One region of the Kribbella voronezhensis genome, then DNA from elsewhere that is predicted to be linked to it. Evidence: riboswitches for the same ligand, from Rfam matches in the RefSeq annotation. Region 1 holds a riboswitch; each other region holds the start of a gene.

Region 1 (3,263 bases):
CATCGGGGTCGCGGGCGCGGTACTGGCTGCCGTGCTGATGCCGAAGCGGGCGGCGAAGGCTTCCGACGATGCTCTGATGGGCATCTCCGGATGAGAAACAGCGGCGCCCGCACCGGCTTCAACCGGTACGGGCGCCGCTGTCAGGTCAGCTGAGTTCGAGACCTGGGTAGAGCGGGTGCTTGTCGAGCAGTTCCGCCGATGCAGCTCGGACCTTGTCGGCGACGCCGTCGGCGAGCACGTACTTCGCCTTCGAGGGCGCCCCGGCCGAGGTCGTGGTCGGAGTGACGCTGGACAGCACGTCGACCATCAGCTCCGCGACGCGGTCGAACTCGTCCAGGCCGAACCCGCGGGTGGTGAGCGCCGGCGTGCCGATCCGGACGCCGGAGGTGTACCAAGCGCCGTTCGGATCGCGGGGGACCGCGTTGCGGTTGGTCACGATGCCGGCGTCGAGCAGCGCCGATTCGGCCTGCCGGCCGGTGATCCCGTACGACGAGACGTCGAGCAGCACCAGGTGGTTCTCGGTGCCGTCCGTGACGAGCTTGACGCCACGCTTCATCAGGCCCTCGGCCAGGCCGACCGCGTTGTCCGCGACGTTCTGCGCGTAGGTCTTGAACTCGGGCTGGCGCGCCTCGGCGAGCGCGACGGCCTTCGCGGCCATCGTCTGGCTGAGCGGGCCGCCGAGCACCATCGGGCAGCCACGGTCGACCGCGTCGGCGTACTCCGGCTGGCAGAGCACCATGCCGCCACGGGGACCGCGCAGCGACTTGTGCGTGGTGGTCGTGGTGACGTGCGCGTGCGGGACCGGGTCGAAGTCGCCGGTGAAGACCTTGCCGGCGACGAGTCCGGCGAAGTGCGCCATGTCGACCATCAAGGTGGCGCCGACCTCGTCCGCGATCTCGCGCATCTTGGCGAAGTCGACCTTGCGCGGGTACGCCGAGTAGCCGGCGATCAGGATCAGCGGCTTGAACTCGCGAGCGGTCGCGGCGACCTTGTCGTAGTCGAGCAGGCCCGTCTCCGGGTCGGTGCCGTACGAGCTCTGGTGGAACATCTTGCCGGAGATGTTCGGCCGGAAGCCGTGCGTCAGGTGGCCGCCGGCGTCCAGCGACATGCCGAGCATCTTCTGGTCGCCGAGCGCCTTGCGCAGCTTGGCCCAGTCCTCGTCGGACAGGTCGTTGACGTGCTTGGCGCCCGCCTCGGCCAGCGCCGGGGACTCGATCCGGTTGGCCAGGATCGCCCAGAAGGCGACCAGGTTCGCGTCGATGCCGGAGTGCGGCTGGACGTAGGCGTGCGGCGCGTCGAAGAGCGCTTTCGCGTGATCCGCGGCGGCCTGCTCGACGGTGTCGACGTTCTGGCAGCCGGCGTAGAACCGGTGCCCGATGGTGCCCTCGGCGTACTTGTCGGACAGCCAGTTGCCCATCGTCAGCAGCGTCGCCGGGGAGGCGTAGTTCTCACTCGCGATCAGCTTCAGCGAGGACCGCTGGTCGGCCAGTTCGGCCTTGATCGCGCCGGCGATGGTGGGTTCCACCGCGCCGATCACCGCAAGTGCGTTGTTGTACGCGGCCGACGCGGCAGCGGCGTCGAAGGGTTGAGTCATCTTCGTCTCTCTCCTGAGGTTGCACTCGGTCGCGGCACCCAGGCGCACGGTGCCGGCGTCTTTTCGCTCCCCGGTGGTCGATCCCACCTCAGCGCCAGTCGCGACGTCGGTAACCCTAGCGTGTGATGGCGTTGTCAGAGGATGCGGTCGAGGATCGGACCGAACGGCGTGGTGCGGGGGAGGGTGCCCAAGACGCCGGCCCAATCGCCGGCCAGGCGGGACGCCACGAAGGCATCTGCGACGTCAGGTGTCGAGTGACGGACCAGGAGCGATGCCTGCAGGCAGACCGCCATCCGGGCGGCCAGGCGGCGCGCGCCTGCTTCGGCGTTCTCCAGATCAGAGAGCGCTTCCAGTACGTCGGTCACGGCCGCGTCGAGGCGGTGGTCGGCACCGCGGGCGAGACCGACCTCGGTGAGCCAGGCCTCGAGGGATTCGGGGCGCCGGAGCGCGCGGAGTACGTCGAGGGCGTTGACTGTGCCGGAGCCCTCCCAGATCGAGTTCAGCGGGGACTCGCGGAACAGCAGCGGCAGACCGGACTCCTCGACATAACCGTTGCCGCCGAGGCATTCCAGGGCTTCCGCGACGGTGAACGACGTCCGCTTGCAGACCCAGAACTTCGCCAACGGGAGCGCGATCCGCCGGAACGCCGCGGCCTGTTCGTCACCCGCGATCGAGGCGTCCACCGCAGCCGCGAGACGCATCGAGAGAGCGGTTGCTGCTTCGCTCTCGAGCGCCAGATCCGCCAGCACGTTCTGCATCGCGGGCTTGTCCCGCAGCAACCCGCCGAACGCACTCCGGTACGACGTGTGCCAGGTCGCCTCGACGAGCGCGCGCCGCATCAACGCCGCCGACCCGAGGACGCAGTCGAGGCGGGTGGCGGCGACCATCTCGATGATCGTCCGGACGCCGGCGCCCTCGTCGCCGAGGCGGTAGCCGATCGTGTTGTGGAACTCGACCTCGCTGGACGCGTTCGACCGGTTGCCGAGCTTGTCCTTCAGGCGCTGCAAGGCAAACGTGTTCCGGTTGCCGTCGGCAAGGACGCGCGGTACGACGAAGCAGGTCAGGCCTTCCGGCGCCTGGGCGAGGACGAGGAACACGTCCACCTGCGGTGCCGAGCAGAACCACTTGTGCCCGTTCAACAGGTACTCGGTCCCGCTTCCCGAAGGCGTGGCGGTAGTGAGGTTGGCGCGGACGTCGGAGCCGCCCTGCTTCTCGGTCATCCCCATCCCGGCCAGCACGCCCGCCTTGTCGGCGGACCTCAGCCGCCGCGGGTCGTACGCAGTACTGGACAGTCCGGGCACCCATTCGGCGGCGAGGTCGGCGTCGGCCTTGAGAGCCGGTACTGCGGCGTAGGTCATCGAGATCGGACAGCCGTGGCCGGGCTCGACCTGGGACCAGACGTAGAAGCCGGCTGCGCGGGTGAGATGTGGTGCCGGGCGTTCGCTGGTCCAGGGCGCGGCCTGGAGTCCGAAGCCGACGGCCTTCTCCATCAGCCAGTGCCAGGACGGATGGAACTCGACCTCGTCGATGCGGTTCCCGTACCGGTCGTGGGTGCGCAGGGCCGGGGAGTTCTGATTCGCCGGGAGAGCATGAGAGAGCGCTTCCTGCGTTCCCGCGAGCTCGCCGATCTCGGTCAGCCCGGGATCAGCGGAAAGGTCGGCGTACGGAC
Region 2 (3,263 bases), 500 kb from region 1:
CTCATCCCGCGGCATCAGCCTCTCCGGCGGGTGCTGCTCATCCCGCGGCATCAGCCTCTCCGGCGGGTGCCGCCGGTCCAGCCGGCGGACAAACTTCGCCGTCGGAGCCAGCTGCCGGCCCCGAGCCGGGATCTTCTCCCGCGGCGCAGGCGGCCGCCCCTGAGCTCGGACCTGCCACGGCGGCGAGTGCTGCTGATCTCGCCGGGGGAGCTGCTTCGCCGGTTCCGCGTGCTGCCGATCCCGAGCCGTGGGTGTTGCTGGAGGAGAAGCCGGGGTACGACGGGTTCCTCACCGTCAAGCGCCGGCGTTATCGCCTGCCGGACGGCCGGGAAGTGGACTGGGACGTGTTCGGTCCGGAGCTCGATTCCGGGTTCAGTTCGGGTGTGACCGTGCTGCCGCTGACGCCGGAGGGCCGGATCGTCACGATCCGGATGTTCCGCGCCGGCCCGGATCAGGTCGTCACCAACCTGCCCGGTGGTCTGGTGGATCCGGGCGAGGAGCCGGCGGACGGCGGTCGCCGCGAGCTGGAAGAGGAGACCGGCTACACCTGCGAGTCCATCGAGGTGGTCGGCTGGATCTGGGCAGCCTCCTCATCGGTCTTCCGCAAGTACGTCGCGATCGCCCGCGGCTGCCGTCCGGACGGCCAACAACACCTGGACGAGACCGAGGATTGCGTCCCCGTCGAGCTCACCGTCGAAGAGTTCCGCGCCGAACTCCGCACCCCCGGCCAGATGACCGGCACGGATGCCGCCTATGTCGCTCTGGACCACGCCGGCCTGCTCTGAGCGGTCCGGCGTAATACCTCGCTCTGGACCACGCCGGCCTGCTCTGAGCCGTCCGGCGTAATACCTCGCCCGTCCGAGCCATGCCAGCGTTATTGCGTTGTGTGATCGTCTGATCGCGCTCTAGCGTGCGCGGATGACTGATGACCCGTTCGGCGACGAGCAACTGGTCGAGTTGTACGACCTCGACAACCCGTCCGGCATCGACCACGACTTCTTCCGCGCCCTCGCCGACGAACTCGAAGCGACGAAGATCATCGACTTCGGCTGCGGCACCGGCCTGCTGACCCGCACGCTTGCAAAGCCAGGTCGCAAAGTCATCGGCATCGACCCGAGCAAGACCATGCTCGACTACGCCCGCAGACAACCCGGCGCCGACACCGTCACCTGGATCGACGGTGACCTGACCGCGGTCGAGCAGTCCGGCGACGCCGATCTGGTGCTGAGCAGCGGCAACACGATGATGTACGTGAGCGGCCTCCCCGCCGCCCTGAGCGCCCTCCGTGGAGCCCTCAAACCAGGTGGCGTCATCAGCTTCGAGAGTCGCAACCCCACCACGCGCGCCTGGGAGCAGTGGACCCGCGAAGCGACGTACGGCGAACGTGACACGTCGGCCGGTCGTCTTCGCGAGTGGATCGAGGTCATCGACGTCGACCAGGGCCGGGTGGTATTCGACGCGCACAACGTCTTCGACGACGGCCGCGACGCCGTGTTCAGGAACGTGCTGTATTTCCGGACGGTCGAAGAGCTCACCACCGCCCTCGAAGAAGCGGGCTTCGGCGGGATCGAGGTACGCGGAGGCTGGCGTGGTGAGGCAGTGACGGACGCGTCTCGCTTGCTCGTGTTCCGGGCTGCCGGGAGCTGACACCGGCAGCGCCGCCGGGGGAGGACCGCTAAACTCGGTGCCGGACCGCTACTGGCGTTGAGGTGGAAGACCACCGGGGAACGGTCCGTCGGCCTCGCCGACCTGAAGCCGCGCGCCTGGGCACCCGACCTGTTCGTCGACGCCCGAAGGAGCGCGCATGACCTCGACCGGAACCACTGCCCAGCTGATGATCGGCACCGACCTCGCCGCCGAGATGGTGGCCAAGGCGGCCGAGCGGGCCAAGAAGCTGCAGGACGAGACCGGCGTACAGCCTTGCCTCGCGACCGTTCTGGTCGGCGACGACCTGGCCTCGGCCACCTACGTCCGGATGAAGCAGAACCGCAGCAAGAAGGCCGGCATCGGCTCGCGCAGCGTCGTCCTGCCCGCCGAGACCACCACCGAGGAACTCGTCGCCGAGCTGACCAAGTTGTCCGAAGACCCCGAGGTGCACGGGATCCTGCTGCAGCACCCGGTGCCGGCGCAGATCGACGAGCGGGCCGCGTTCGAGGCGATCGACCCGGCCAAGGACGTCGACGGCGTCACCATGCACGCGTTCGCGGCGATGGCGTTCGGCGAACCGGGCTTCCGGTCCTGTACGCCGGGCGGCATCCTGCGCCTGCTCGAGGCGTACGACGTACCGCTGGAAGGCGCGCACGCCGTCGTCATCGGCCGCAGCCCGATCCTCGGCAAGCCGGTCGGAATGTTGCTGCTGGCATCGAACGCGACCGTCACCTACACGCACTCCAGGACCCGTGATCTGGCGGACATCGTGCGCACCGCCGACATCGTCGTGGCCGCCGTCGGCAAGGCGAACTTCGTCCGGGGCGACTGGCTGAAGCCGGGCGCGGTCGTGATCGATGCCGGATACAACGAAGGCAACGTCGGCGACGTGCACTTCGAGGAGGCCGCTCAGGTGGCGAGCCTGATCACCCCGGTACCGGGCGGCGTCGGCCCGATGACGATCTCACTGCTGCTCGAGCAGACTGTCGACGCCGCCGAACGGCTGCGGTAGGGGCAGAATGCGAGACGACCGGGCACCCGGGCGGGGAACTGGCTAGGGTTGTTGTCGGCAAATGGCCGCGAACGAGGAGGCAGGCACTGTGGCGGTACGGGCGATCCGGGGAGCCACCCAGCTCGAGAAGGACGAGCGCGAGCACTTGCTCGAGCGGTCCGCCGAGCTGGTCCGGGCAGTGCTGGAAGCCAACGATCTGGAGTCCGAGGACCTGATCAGCATCCTCTTCACGGTCACGCCGGACCTGCACTCGGAGTTCCCCGCGGTGGCCGGCCGGCAGATCGGGCTGACCGACGTACCGCTGATGTGCATGCAGGAGATCGACGTGCCGCACGCGCTGCCGCGGGTGGTCCGGATGATGGTGCACGCCGAGTCGCCGCGGTCGCGGGAGAAGATCCAGCACGTCTACCTGCACGGCGCCACCAGCCTCCGTCCCGACCTCACGGGTGCGCAGTGACCGAGCTGCGCGGACCGGTCCGGATCGTCGGCACCGGACTGATCGGTACGTCGATCGGCCTCGCACTCGCGCGGCTCGGCGTCGTCGTGGAGCTGGTCGACGCCGATCCCGACAACGCGCTGATGGCCGAGCGGATCGGTGCCGGTT
Region 3 (3,263 bases), on a different contig from region 1:
GTGACCCGGGACCGGATCATGGAGCACTGGCACGAGGTGTACCCGCAGTACGACTTCGCCGTCCACAAGGGCTACTGCACCCCCGAACACCAGGCGGCACTGGACCAATACGGCCCGTGTCCACAACATCGACGGCGGTTCGAGAATGTCCGCCGCAGTCTGCGGCCCGATATGGGACAGAATGTGACCAGTCCCACCGGAGTGGAGAGCCGATGAGCGAGCGTAGCGAGGTGAAGGCGTGAGCGCTGACGACCTCGAGAAGTACGAGACCGATATGGAGCTGCAGCTCTATCGGGAGTACAAGGACGTCGTCGGGATCTTCAAGTACGTCGTGGAGACCGAACGACGCTTCTATCTGTGCAACGCGGTCGACCTGAAGGTCCGCACCGAAGGCGGTGACGTGTACTTCGAGGTGACCATGGCCGACGCCTGGGTCTGGGACGTCTACCGGTCGGCCCGGTTCGTCAAGAACGCGAAGGTGGTCACCTTCCGCGACGTCAACATCGAAGAGCTCGCCAAGTCCGACCTGGAAGTCCCCAAGGACTCCGACTTCGGTCGCTGACTTCCGCACCCCGGGCGCGTCTGCGCTCCGGGGTGCGCTTTGCCCTAATCGCTGAGCAGCACTCCGCGTCAGTGGTGGAACAGTCTGCCGGTGGTGTGGGTGAGCGTGATCCCGTACTCCGCGCACGCCTGCGCCACCTCGTCCGACCGGATCGATCCACCCGGCTCGGCGATGTACCGAACCCCGTGCCGCTGTGCGTGATCGACGTTGTCCCGGAACGGCAAGGCTCCGTCGGACACGAAGGCGACGTCATCGAGCTTCTGCAGCCACTCCGCGCGCTCGACTTCTTGCGGCGGCTCGACCAGGTCCAGCTTGAGCCGCTCGATCTCCTGGGTCGTGAGGTCGCCTTCGCACCACCGGATCTGCCAGTTGATCCGCTCCTGCCGCTTCAGGTCGTCCCGGAACACCAGGCCGCGGATCGCCGGATGCCGCCTGAGCCACCAGATGTCGGCCTTCGCTCCGGCCAACCGAGTGCAGTCCACTCGCGACTGCTGCCCGGCACCGATCCCGATCGTCATGCCGCCGCGCACATAGCAAACCGAGTTGGACTGCGTGAACCGCGAGACCGCCATCCCCAACTGGAGATCGTGCACGGCCCCTTGAGACATCTGGTTGGCCACGAGCTGGGGGAGCTGAGATCGCTCCTGGGTCAGGCGTACGCCGTACACCTCACGCGCCTCTTCTCGCGGCGGCACGTACTCCTGGTCAGCCTCGATGACCAAGAATCGCCCCTTCTTCTTCCTGCCGAGCCGCTCGACCGTGCCCGGCTCGTACCCGGGCGCGATGATGCCGTCGCACACGAGCCCGCCCAACACCTCGGCCAGCTCACCATCCACCGGATGCGACACCGCGGCGAAGTCCCCGTACGACGACTTCGGGTCGGCATCCCGGGCGCGAAGGTACGCACTGGTGAGCTCACCGACGCTGCCGCTGTCCACGCCGTACAGTCCAGCGGCAACCTCATCGACAGGTCCCGCAACAGCCGCGCCGGCAGGAGACACGTGCTTGAAGGACGCCGCCGCCGGCTTCCCCAGGCTCTGACTCGCTTCCCGCACCAACTGCCAACTGTTCAACGCATCAAGCAGGTTGATGAACGACGGCTCCCCGTGCACCACTCGCATCGGCCACTCACCAGCCACCACCGGCACCGCACTCGCGTCCTGCCCGGGGTTGATTCCATACCGCAATTCCATGTCGGGGCCTCCTCGTCACCAACCAAGGAAGCGCCCAGGCGGTCGACGCTCACACGGAATCAGGTCGCTCCCCGGTGGTCCTCCACCCTCGCCAGTCACGACTCTCGCGACCCTAACCGATCGGGCTGCGGGCTCAGGGGTGCAGGGTGGGCCGGTAGATGAGTTCTTGGGTGTGGTTGTCGAGGGTGCGTGTCTCGATCAGTTCCAGGTCGAAGGCGGCCGCGTCGTCGAAGATCCGGCCCAAGCCGCTGTGACCGGTGATCACGGGAAAGAGCGTGACCTGTACGCGGTCGACCAGTCCCGCGGCGAGCAGGGCGCGGTTCAGCGTCAGGCTGCCGTGCGAGCGCAGCGGCACGTCGGACTCCTTCTTGAGCCGGGCGATGGCCTCGACGGCGTCACCGTTCAGGATGGTCGCGTCCCAGTCGAGCGGTGCGTCGAGGGTGTTCGACACCACCGTCGTCGGCAGGTTCCGCATCCGGGTGACCCACGGATCCCACACCTCGGAGTCCGCGGAGGCCGAGGCGAGCATCGACGACATTCCCCGGTAGGTGTTGGCTCCGAGAACGAGCCGCTGCTGTTCGCCGTACTGGTTGAAGCGGTGTTCGAGCAGCTCCGGACCCTGCTTGCCGAAGTACCCACCGAATGTCTTGCTGTTGGAGTAGCCGTCGAGGCTGGAAAAGATGTCGAACGTGTAGCTGACACTCATGATGGTGTTTCTCCTGATCTCGGTGGACGCTCTCGTCGGCGCCCTCATCCCCACTACGAACGCCTCAACTTCAATCCGACAAACCGCTCTCCAACTCAGATGGCCACGCGTATCAACAAGTCATCGAACCGCACGTTCGAAGGAACGCAGCCGAGGCCCACCCCGCCGCGCGCTGTCTAATCGAGGGTCACTGTCATTCGCCGGTCGGTGCCTGTGCCGTACTCCGGGTCTCGGCCGGGGACGTGGATCGAGTGCTCGCTGACCTGCGCCCGGTACAGCCGCCACAGCTCCGGTTCACGGAGCTCCGCGGCGTCGAACTGCCTGAGTCCCGGGAACCGTGTCCAGGTCACGGTGTCGAGACAGCTCTCCAACTCCTCGTCCGGGACCACCTCGGCGCGGGCGATCAAATAGACCGCCTGCCCACGCCCGATCTCCGCGGCCGAGTCGAACACCACCATGCTGACCTCTGGCCGCTCGGCGATGTTCCGCGAGTGATGCGACTCGACCGACGACACCCAGTACATCAACGAGTAGCCGTCCGGCGCGAAGTACACCGGCGACACCCGTGGACGCCCGTCCGGATCCACAGTCCCGAGAACCATGTACCGATTGCTGTCGATCAAGTGCTTGGCCAACTCCTCAGATCCCATCCGGAAAGCTAACCGCCCGTCGGTCCACCCTCCACAACCCAGACCCCGACCGCGCCCTCCGTACAGCTCTCTCAGACCCAGGAATTCGAGAAGACCGGGCCGGGTCGAAGCCGGCCCCACCGATCAGCCGTAGCCAGCATCGGCATGAACCC

Evidence for each region. Region 1 has a riboswitch for ZMP and ZTP ahead of EV138_RS34600 (glycine hydroxymethyltransferase). Riboswitches for the same ligand answer to the same signal wherever they lie in the genome.
Region 2: linked by a shared signal. The riboswitch ahead of EV138_RS32290 (bifunctional 5,10-methylenetetrahydrofolate dehydrogenase/5,10-methenyltetrahydrofolate cyclohydrolase) and the one ahead of EV138_RS34600 (glycine hydroxymethyltransferase) in region 1 are both predicted to bind ZMP and ZTP.
Region 3: linked by a shared signal. The riboswitch ahead of EV138_RS36740 (phosphoribosylaminoimidazolecarboxamide formyltransferase) and the one ahead of EV138_RS34600 (glycine hydroxymethyltransferase) in region 1 are both predicted to bind ZMP and ZTP.

Annotation. Positions count from the first base shown of each region.
Region 1 covers NZ_SOCE01000002.1:1,589,389-1,592,651, reverse strand. Annotated here, with positions in the region: gene EV138_RS34605 (DHA2 family efflux MFS transporter permease subunit) at 1-94, shown strand, start outside; gene EV138_RS34600 (glycine hydroxymethyltransferase) at 146-1,636, opposite strand; ZMP/ZTP riboswitch at 1,624-1,706, opposite strand; gene EV138_RS34595 (acyl-CoA dehydrogenase family protein) at 1,729-3,263, opposite strand, start outside.
Region 2 covers NZ_SOCE01000002.1:1,089,202-1,092,464, forward strand. Annotated here, with positions in the region: gene EV138_RS37510 (NUDIX hydrolase) at 252-785, shown strand; gene EV138_RS32285 (class I SAM-dependent methyltransferase) at 919-1,647, shown strand; ZMP/ZTP riboswitch at 1,685-1,776, shown strand; gene EV138_RS32290 (bifunctional 5,10-methylenetetrahydrofolate dehydrogenase/5,10-methenyltetrahydrofolate cyclohydrolase) at 1,805-2,659, shown strand; gene aroH (chorismate mutase) at 2,721-3,116, shown strand; gene EV138_RS32300 (prephenate dehydrogenase) at 3,113-3,263, shown strand, end outside.
Region 3 covers NZ_SOCE01000003.1:437,761-441,023, forward strand. Annotated here, with positions in the region: gene EV138_RS36730 (ribonuclease HII) at 1-216, shown strand, start outside; gene EV138_RS36735 (DUF2469 domain-containing protein) at 239-562, shown strand; gene EV138_RS36740 (phosphoribosylaminoimidazolecarboxamide formyltransferase) at 631-1,755, opposite strand; ZMP/ZTP riboswitch at 1,781-1,864, opposite strand; gene EV138_RS36745 (dihydrofolate reductase family protein) at 1,889-2,461, opposite strand; gene EV138_RS36750 (pyridoxamine 5'-phosphate oxidase family protein) at 2,638-3,111, opposite strand.